DNA from 2 places in the Shewanella sp. DNRA4 genome. Region 1 is predicted to be linked to the other one. Evidence: predicted binding sites of a transcription regulator. Region 1 holds the regulator's gene; the other holds the start of a gene.
The links. The regulator MetJ, encoded in region 1, represses methionine synthesis genes. The targets are predictions, from matches to a motif close to TAGACGTCTAGACGTCTA.
Positions count from the first base shown of each region.

Region 2: a site for MetJ is predicted at 1,678-1,695, ahead of thrA (bifunctional aspartate kinase/homoserine dehydrogenase I). Genes of this name have one in related genera too.

Region 1 is NZ_JABAIP010000023.1:44,404-49,590, reverse strand. Features, by position in the region: gene HG547_RS19815 (bifunctional aspartate kinase/homoserine dehydrogenase II) at 1-1,604, opposite strand, end outside; gene metB (cystathionine gamma-synthase) at 1,616-2,779, opposite strand; gene metJ (met regulon transcriptional regulator MetJ) at 3,002-3,316, shown strand; gene HG547_RS19800 (sulfite exporter TauE/SafE family protein) at 3,424-4,167, shown strand; gene nrfD (NrfD/PsrC family molybdoenzyme membrane anchor subunit) at 4,315-5,187, opposite strand, start outside.
Region 2 is NZ_JABAIP010000011.1:38,788-43,974, reverse strand. Features, by position in the region: gene HG547_RS13105 (hypothetical protein) at 1-368, opposite strand, end outside; gene slyD (peptidylprolyl isomerase) at 562-1,224, opposite strand; gene thrA (bifunctional aspartate kinase/homoserine dehydrogenase I) at 1,904-4,372, shown strand; gene thrB (homoserine kinase) at 4,369-5,187, shown strand, end outside.

The DNA.
Region 1 (5,187 bases):
AAACTGGCGCTGGCGCTGATATCTAATGCAATCAGTTCATCGCAGTTAAGTTGTTCTAATTGTTCAAATAGATGCTCGTACTGCCAAGGAGTCGCTTCTGTATCAAATTCCTGCTGCCAGCTTTCCAGATCCACACCAGTGGACTTAATCAAAGCTTTACTGGAAGTCACCAGACCGACTAACTCGACTTGCGCTTCAAGCTCTTGATTTAACGAGGGAGAGACTGACTTAAACAGCTTCACCCACGCCTCGCCAATATTGCCCACGCCCAGCAGCAATACGCCAATGCGTTTGCGCGGGCCAGCGCAGCGGCGATGTACTTTTTGCGTCAGCAGATTAACCTGCGACTGTGGCACTAAGGTCACAAGACTTAAGTCACCACTGAACAAGGGCTTAGCATCACGACTCAGTAAACGGGCAAAGCTGCGGCGATAATGCTCGGCATCGGCACTCACGAGTGCCACTAAGCCAAGCTCGGTATTAATTTGCAGATCTCTAATGCAGAGGGCTTCGGCCTGCGCATCCAATAATTTTTGTACTTGTTTTTGGTTTTCAGCGGTATAGGCAAGCTCAAGCCGTTGATGCGCCGATACCCAATGTGCCAGTGGCGTTAATCCCGCCTCCACCAATTGCTCGAGCAGACTGGCCACATCACCCGCGATCTTAAAGCCAAATAACACCACGGCATTTAGATTGGTCACCACGGGCGCACTCGCTGATGAACTGTGCGGCGCAATCAGGGTAAAGTCGGTGTGGGAGGCATAGCTTGAACGCACAGCCAAGCTCACCTCAGTGTTAAACAGCGGCTGCAAAGTACGTGAATGCAACACGGGTGAGCCTAAACGCGCCAAACGGTCGGCTTCAGCAAGGGACATGCTCTTGAGTAATTTCGCATCATTGATCTTATTCGGGTCAGCGTTAAAGACCCCTTCAACGTCGGTCCAAATGGTCACGCGCTCAATGTCGGCAAGGCTAGCAATTAAGCTGGCGCTAAAGTCAGAGCCATTGCGGCCAAGCAGCAAGGTATCGCCGCGCTCGTTAGCACAAATAAAACCGGTGATCACTAGGCGCTCGTTAGGGTGGGCCGCCAGTAAGGCTTGCACTTTGGCGCGGGATTCTTGCACACGAATTTGCGGCACGGCGGCCTCATCGGCCACTAAAATCGAGCACGCATCAACATGGCTTGCGGCCACGCCCGATTCGCGCAGCAGCGCTGCCATCAGGCGCGCCGACCAACGCTCACCAAAACTCACCACATGGTTAATTTGGTAATCATTGCGTACATCTAAAGATAATAGACTGATTAACTGAGCTTTATCCGTGGTCAAACGTTCGCGTAAATCCCGCGCTTGCTCGTTAGATAATAATTGCTCAATCAAGCCTTGCTGATAGCTGATAAGGACTTGTAATTCTTCTTGCCATAATTGGTTGCTATCGCGCAGGGACAATAATTTATATAAAAAGTTAGTGGTTTTACCCGCGGCAGACACCACCACCAGATCATCACTGTGGCCATGGGTTAACAGAATATGGGCGACTCGGCGGTAACAATCGGCATCGGCTAAGCTGGAACCACCAAATTTATGTAAGTGACAACGTGCCATCTATTATTCCTCTACTGACAAGCCGCTACGGCGGCCAATCCTGCTTGAATATCTGCAACTAAGTCGTCGGCATCTTCAATACCAACCGACAAACGTAATAGGGTGTCTTTAATACCAGCTTCAAAACGCGCCTGCGGCTCCATCGCTCTGTGGGTCATGGTCGCGGGCACGGCCACGAGGCTCTCGACGCCGCCTAAACTCTCAGCAACACTAAATAAACTTAAGGCATCTAAAAAGGCAACCACTTCGGCCTCGCCGCCCTTAAGCTCAAAACTCAGCATAGCGCCAAAACCTTTTTGTTGCTTGGCGGCAATGGCATAACCGGGATGATCCGCAAGACCTGGGTAATACACTTTACTCACGACGGGGCTATTACTCAGTAACTCCACAATCCGCTCGGCATTGCGTTGGTGCTCACGAATGCGCACGGCCAAAGTACGCAGGCCGCGCAGGGTTTGATAACTGTCGAAGGCAGAACCCGTTAAGCCTAAGGTGTTCGACCACCAATGTAAGGTCTCACCAATTTGGGGATCTTTGGCGATCACCGCGCCGCCCACCACATCGCTATGACCATTAATGTACTTAGTGGTGGAGTGGATAACGATATCGGCGCCGAGCAATAGCGGTTGCTGCAAAATCGGTGACAGGAAAGTATTGTCCACTATCACTAACGCACCGACGGCGTGGCTTGCCTTGGCAATAGCTTCGATATCAACCACCCGCAGTAATGGGTTGGATGGGGTTTCAATCCACACCATTTTAGGTTGCTGGGCAATCGCTTGCTCAAGTGCTTGGCTGTCGGTTTGATCGACCACCAGCAGTTTAAATTGGCCTTTTTTCGCCAAATTAGTAAATAAACGATAAGAGCCACCGTAACAATCGTGGGGCACCACCAGTAAATTATCTGGGCCCAGTAAAGTGGTCACTAAGGTAATGGCTGCCATGCCAGTACAAGTCACTACACCGGTTGCGCCCTTTTCCAGCTTTGCTAAGGCATCGCCTAAGATGCTGCGGGTAGGATTGCCGGAACGGCTGTAGTCAAATTCGCGAGGATTTTTATGACCATCGAAGGCGTAATTCGTCGACAGGTAAATTGGCGGCACCACGGCGCCATATTGAGTATCGCTTTCGATACCCTGACGCACTGCCAATGTGGCTAATTGACGCTCGGTCACTAATTTGCCTGCGGTCATCGGGAACTCCTAAGTTCGCAAAGAGATGTCTGGACGTCTAAATGTACCTAAGCCCAGTGGTATCGTCAATAGGCGTTAAGACGTTTAGACGTCTAAACATAAAGAAATCTGTTTGCAATCGCTAAGAAATAGTAGCAATAATTTGACTGTAATCTGTAAGGGTTTAAAATCTGCCCCGAATTTAGCGTTATAACAGGTGAGTCAATGACTGAATGGAATGGGGAATACATCAGCCCCTATGCTGAACATGGCAAGAAGAATGAACAAGTAAAGAAAATTACTGTGTCTATTCCGCTCAAAGTGCTAAAAGTCCTCACGGATGAACGTACGCGTCGTCAGGTCAACAACCTGCGCCACGCAACGAATAGCGAACTGTTGTGCGAAGCATTTTTGCATGCCTACACCGGCCAGCCTCTGCCTGATGATGCCGATCTGTCGAAAGAGTGCCCAGACAGCATCCCCGCTGAAGCGAAGCGGTTGATGGACGAAATGGGGATCGAGTGGGAAGACATGGAATAACGCTTAAGCGTCCATAATCCTGCCGTAACTAATTATTAGGGATCGTTAATGCTCATCCGGCGTGGTGGGTTAAAGTAACGATCCCTATTTTGTTTTGATGGAATCCTATGTTCTCCTTGATCGATCCACAAACGCTTGCCATCGCGTCTGTGATTGTGTTTTTAGGTGCCCTCACCCAGAGTCTGATTGGGTTTGGCTTAGCCGTGGTCGCCAGTCCGCTGCTGTATATCGTCGATCCCCAATTAGTGCCTGCCCCCGTGATTGTGATGGGATTTTCCATCGCGCTACTCACCCTATTGCGTGAACGCGGCCATTTAGAATTCAATGGCTTGCAATACGCACTCATCGGTCGAGTGCCCGGTGGCTTTATCGGTGCTAGCCTATTACTGTTTGCGCCGCAGCCGATCCTCGGCTTGGCGATTGCCGCGATTGTGACGGTTGCCGTGGTGCTCAGTTTGTATAAATTCAGCCTGCCGGTAAACAAAGCGACTCTGTTTGGCGCGGGAGTCGTCTCGGGGATCTTTGGCAATATCGCCGCCATTGGTGGTCCGCCGATGGCGATTTTATTGGCGGGTAAGGATGCTTCGCAGTTTCGCGCAGCGTTATCGGCCTTCTTTATCTTTAGTTCGACCATTGCCTTGGCGATTCTTGGGGTGACGGGCCTACTCGAAATCAAGCACTTTTGGCTTTCGCTAATGCTATTGCCCTCGGTCTTTTTAGGCTATCTCGTGGCGGGCAAACTGGTAGGCAGTATTGATAAACATAAGACCAAGATGGCGACCTTAGCCCTCTGCGCTATCAGCGCCTTAGTGCTCACGGTCAAATCAGTGATTGAGTTATTACCGCAATAATCTCCCGCCAATTGCAGTCAATCGCAGCCATAAAAAAAGCACCGTTTAACGGTGCTTTTTGCTTGCAGGGGATGGGTGATTTACGCCATCGGTATTGCAACGAACTTCAGTTAATTGTTAACTGAGATCTCGTTAACTCTGCTCTCATTAACTTAAGTAGCTTTGGCCCGCATACACAATAAAGTGTCTCAGGGCGAGCACGCCGGTTAAGCTGGCACAGGCCACCATAATCATTGCGCCCTTAGTGTGGCGAGTCGCTGCGGGAAGCAGCATAAACAGCAATGGCACACCAAAGCCAATCCCCACGACACCAATCCAGAATACGCTTGCCCACACGCCAGAGGTGAGTGATGCCAGTGCCGCAGCCGCCGCACCGCCCTTAAAGTACAAGGCGCAAAACAACATAAACAGGAACATGATTTCGATTGCCATCACTGGCAGCTCTAAGCCATGCATTTTAGCTAAGGTCTTGTCGTGGCTATCGGTTTTGAACATCACCAGCGCCAGCACCGCATTGGCCGCCGCACCCGCTGATAAACCCGATACCAAGAACAGTGCAGGCAATACCGCAGTGTTTAGCATCGGATAGGCATTCATCGCCGAGATTAAGAAGCCTGTGTAAGCGCCCACACCAATGGCGAGGACAAACAACAGCACTTCAATCAGCTTTCTAAAGGGCATCAGCAGCTTAGCGATAGGTGTGAGGAAACCTAAGCCCCACTTTGGCAAATCGTCACGCAGTACTAAAATCGCGTAGGCAAATGCCAAGGGTGAGTAAGCCAGCAGCGCTAATACCCCAATCGCCATTACTGATTGGAAGTTATAGTTAATTAAGATCAACCAGAAGTGGAAAGGCTTAGTTAAATCAAACACTAAACAAGCCAAGCCTAAGCTGATTGCCACAGGGCCAATAATCGCCGCGGCCTTGAGGATATTGCTCTCAACTTGCGTTTGTTCTTGATTAAACCAACGCAAACCAATGCCAATCAGCAAACTTCCGGCGGATAAACCCGCCATAAA
Region 2 (5,187 bases), on a different contig from region 1:
GGAGTTGTCGGTATTTTATGTCGGCGGTGGATGGAGCGTCTAACGAGAATATAAAAACTATAACTGAGTAACATAATGGCCAACAAAGGATAAAGATTTTTAGGGAAAAATTTAAAAATAGCTAAGGCAGAAAAGAGATAAATAAAAGGCAATAAATCGTAAATTGTCTTAGGTAGATATCCAGATTTTCGGCGTTTTACAGGATCGGTTCGGCGATTTTGAGAACGTAAATTGTAAATTCTGGCGCCCAAAACAAACACAACAAGAGCAGCAATCAGCGCATAATCAGGTTCTAGCAGCATAAAGCTTAAACAGCCTAGTACCATATAGCCAAAGGGTAAAACTTCATATACTGGTTTTGCTAACATATGCACTCCGTTGCGTGATGTTTATATCGATTTGAAAATATTGTTTTTTTTAGCTGAAAATGCTGTTTGATTTTAAACTTCCCTATTTACCTGCTGATTATAATCATTTGGCGATAAAAAAAGCACCTCCTTATTTAAGGAAGTGCTTTTTTATCAGCTCCTCTGGGAGGGCTATTAGGCTTGTGAACCTACATTAGCCGCGGCAGCCGCAGCCACCGTTGCCATCACATCCCGCTTTAGGTGTGTCACAAGCTTCGTGATCATGGTCATGGTGGTGATGCCCATGGTCATCAGAACCCCCGCAGCAGCCACCAACATCATGACCTGAGCCACCACAGCATCCGCCGCCATGGTCATGTTCATGGCTGTGTCCATGACTGCCACATCCGCCGTGTGCATGAATATGTCCATGGGCAATTTCTTCAGCTGTCGCTTCACGTACATCGATGACTTCAATGTTAAAGCTGAGTGCTTGGCCTGCTAATGGATGGTTGCCATCAACAATCACAACATCATCTTTAACTTCGATGACTTGAACTGGACGCTGGCCCATTTCGGTTTCTGCAATAAAGCGCATACCTGGCACGATGTCTTCGATATCACCGAATGCATCTAATGGTACTGCCTGGCGAAGGCCATCATGGTACGGACCATAGGCCTCTTCGGCACTGATCGTCACGTCCAGTTTTTCGCCCTTAATTTTACCTTCTAATGCGGCTTCTAATCCTGGGATTAGGTTTTCTGTACCATGCAGATACAACATTGGTTCGGCATCAAAAGAGTCTTCTAAAAGTCTGCCTTCTTGATCTGATAAACGGTAATGAATGGTTACCGCGCTGTGTTGGGTGATCTTCATATCGCCTCCGGTTCGGAATGTGCGCGCATAATAACGCGCTTTTAGGGTGCTGGCGATAATTTGAAGTTGCTTATGTTAGATATCGCACAGCTTTTTGTGAGTTCGATTTACTGAGATTAAGGACGATACAAAAGATGAATTGTGGTTTTTTATGAGTTGCCCTTTGTTATGTGCGGAAACAGACTGAAATGCTTTAATTTTCGAATGATGAAAAAATATCATTATAAATTATTTATTTTTTAATAGGTTAAATTGATTGTAATTGTCTGGCGTTACGTTTACGTAAACAGTTTTATATTGATGAAAACGTATTTTTAGCCTATGAAAACTTGATATTTATTAATCTTGAATCACTAATTTACTCAAGTGAAAGATTTGTGCATAAATAATCCAGTTTGGGGGTTGACAAGGTTAGGTGAAAAAGGCAATTCTGTTTAACATCACATTGACATAGATAAGTCTAAACGTATGCATAGCCTTGGTTTCGTAGTAATTACCATTATTACAACCACCACTACAACCACCACTACAACCACCACTACAACCACCACTACAACCAGAGTGGGGGCGGGCTGATACACCCTAAAGAATTTTAACGACGAGCCCGCTTCCCACAAAGAAGCGGGCTTTTTTGTTTTTAGCTTATGTTTCTTAGTCGGGCGCGGTACAGGAGATCAAGATGAAAGTGATGAAATTTGGTGGTACCTCGCTTGCAAATTGGCAGCGATTTTCAATGGCGGCGGATATTGTTGCCAAGGCAGCGAAAGCTGAGCCGGTCGCGACAGTGCTCTCTGCGCCTGCAACAGTGACAAACGCTCTGCTAGAAATGGTCGATGTGGCGGTGAAAGGGGAAGATTATTCACCAGTCATTCAACACGTTGAGCGGGTGTTTACCTCGCTCTATCAGGATGCGGTTAGTTCTGGACTCTCTAGTAGCCAGAGCGAAGTGCTGTTCGCCGGACTAAGCGCGCAGCTTGCACGTTGGCAGGACAGATTACGCGGTATTACGCTGTTGCAGGAATGCCCAGACGGGGTGCGCGCCGAGATCGTGGTTGCGGGTGAGCGTTTGTCTGCTGCGTTGATGGAGCAAGTCATGCTGGCAAAAGGCATTACTTCGGCGCAGCTAGACCCACGTGAACTATTTTTAGGCCGTGGTCGTCCGCTAGAATCCGTGGTCGATATTGCCGTCAGCAAACCGCGATTCAAAAATCTTGCCCTCGATGAGAAGCGGGTTTGGGTGATGCCCGGCTTTACCGCCGCCGATGAAGACGGCAAGGTTGTGACCTTAGGCCGTAACGGTTCTGATTACTCTGCTGCCGTGCTGGCCGCTTGTTTAGATGCTTCAAGCTGCGAGATTTGGACCGACGTTGACGGCGTATACAATACCGATCCTCGGGTTGTTACCGATGCTAAGTTGTTGTCACAGCTCAGTTATCAAGAGGCGATGGAGCTGTCTTACTTTGGGGCTAAGGTGCTGCATCCTAAAACCATTGCGCCTATCGCCCAGTTCCACATCCCCTGTTATATCAAAAACAGCTTTAATCCCGATGCGCCCGGCACTCTGGTATCGAATCAGGCCGATCAGAGCGGCTTGCAGGTGAAGGCCATTTCTAATTTGGATAATCAAACCATGTTTGATGTATCAGGCCCTGGTATGAAGGGCATGGTCGGTATGGCGAGCCGCACACTGGCGGCGATTTCCCGTAGCGGTGTTTCTGTGTCACTCATCACCCAGAGTTCTTGCGAATACAGCATCAGCTTTTGTGTGGCGACCAGTGAGTCCGCCAAGGTGAAATCGGCGCTAGAGCAAGAGTTTGAGTTAGAAATTAAAAGTGACTTGCTAGAACCGATTGCAATGCGCCATGACTTAGCAATCGTCTCCTTGATCGGTGATGGTATGCGTACCCATAAAGGTGTGGCGGCGCGGTTCTTCCAAGCCTTAGCGCAGGCGAGTGTGAATATCATCGCGATTGCCCAAGGCTCCTCCGAGCGCTCTATTTCAACGGTGATCGAACAACGTAAGACCAAACATGCTGTAGCCGCCTGTCATCAAGGCTTTTTCGATGTGCAGCAGTATTTAGATGTGTTTTTAGTGGGTTGCGGTAACGTTGGCGCAGGCTTACTGGAGCAGATCAAACAACAGGCGAGCGTGCTAAAAGAGCAGCACATTAGCATCCGTGTCTGCGGTATTGTCAATTCAAGCAAAATGTTACTCGATAGTGCGGGTATTGATTTAAACAATTGGCAAAACCTGCTTGCCGATAGCCAGCAGCCAAGCGATATACCTGCGCTATTGGCGTGGGTGAAAGAGCAACAGTTATTAAACCCTGTGCTGGTGGATTGTACTTCAAGCGATCAAGTATCGAACCAGTATTTAGAGGTGATGAACGCGGGCATGCACGTGGTGACGCCGAATAAAAAGGCTAACACTCGCGATTACGCCTATTACCAAGCTTTGCGTCAAACAGCATTAAAGCAACGTCGGCAGTTTCTGTATGAGACCAACGTGGGCGCAGGATTACCCGTTATCGATAACTTGAAAAAACTGTTATTCGCCGGTGATAAATTGCACAAGTTTAATGGCATTTTGTCAGGCTCCTTATCCTTTATCTTCGGTAAACTCGATGAGGGTATGTCACTTTCTGAGGCGACTAAACTGGCGCGGGAAAAATGCTTTACTGAGCCCGATCCTCGCGATGATTTAAGTGGCATGGATGTGGCGCGTAAGGTACTGATTTTGGCCCGTGAAGTGGGGTTGAAACTTGAGCTAAATGATATTGTTGTCGACTCAGTCTTGCCCGCAGGTTTTGATGATTCAGGCGATGTGGAAAGTTTTATGGCGCGTTTACCCGAGGCTGATGCGGCGATTGCGGCGCGAGTGGCTGAGGCGAAAGCGCAGGGTAAAGTGCTGCGTTATGTGGGGCAGATTGAAGAAGGCGCGTGCTATGTGCGTATCACCGAAGTCGATGCTACCGATCCACTTTATAGCGTAAAAGGCGGTGAAAATGCCTTGGCATTCTACAGCCGTTATTATCAGCCGATTCCCTTTGTGTTGCGTGGATATGGTGCGGGCACAGAAGTGACTGCGGCAGGTGCCTTTGCCGATGTATTAAGAACCTTAAATTGGACTCGTGAGGTGAGTGTATGAGTTTGACCGTTTACGCTCCCGCCTCTATGGGTAATGTGGGTGTGGGCTTTGATTTATTGGGCGCAGCACTTGCGCCTATCGATGGCAGTTTACTCGGCGATAGAGTCACGATTGCGGCGGCGGATGCTGGGGTGAGCCTCACTCAAGTGGGAGCTTGGGCGCATAAGTTACCCAGCAATCCCGAGGATAATATCGTCCATCAATGTGCGGTGTTTTTCTTAAAAGCCCTTGGGAAAGAAAACCAAGGCGTGGCATTAACCCTAGAAAAAAACTTGCCCGTCGGCAGTGGCTTAGGCTCGAGCGCCAGTTCTGTGGTTGCAGCGCTTTATGCGCTGAACGAGCATTTTGAACGCCCATACGATAAACAAGCGCTACTCGAACTCATGGGCGAGTTTGAGGGCAAGATCAGCGGTAGCGTGCATTACGACAACGTCGCGCCCTGTTATCTGGGCGGCATGCAGCTGATGCTCAATGTGCCCGGCGCTATCTGTGAGCCGATTCCCAGTTTTAAACAATGGTATTGGGTGGTGGCGTATCCTGGAATTTCACTCTCAACGGCCATGATGCGTAAACTCATGCCAGAACAATACGATAAGTCTGTGGCCATCGATTTTGGGCGTTATTTGAGTGCCTTTGTGCACGCCTCTTATCAGCAAAACGCCAAGCTTGCGATTCAAGTATTAAAGGATGTATTGGCTGAACCTTACCGCGCAGCGGCGATTCCGGGTTATGACAATGCCAGAGCAGCGCTCGCCGAATTAGGCATGTTAACTACTGGCATCTCGGGCAGTGGGCCAACGCTGTTTTCTGTGACT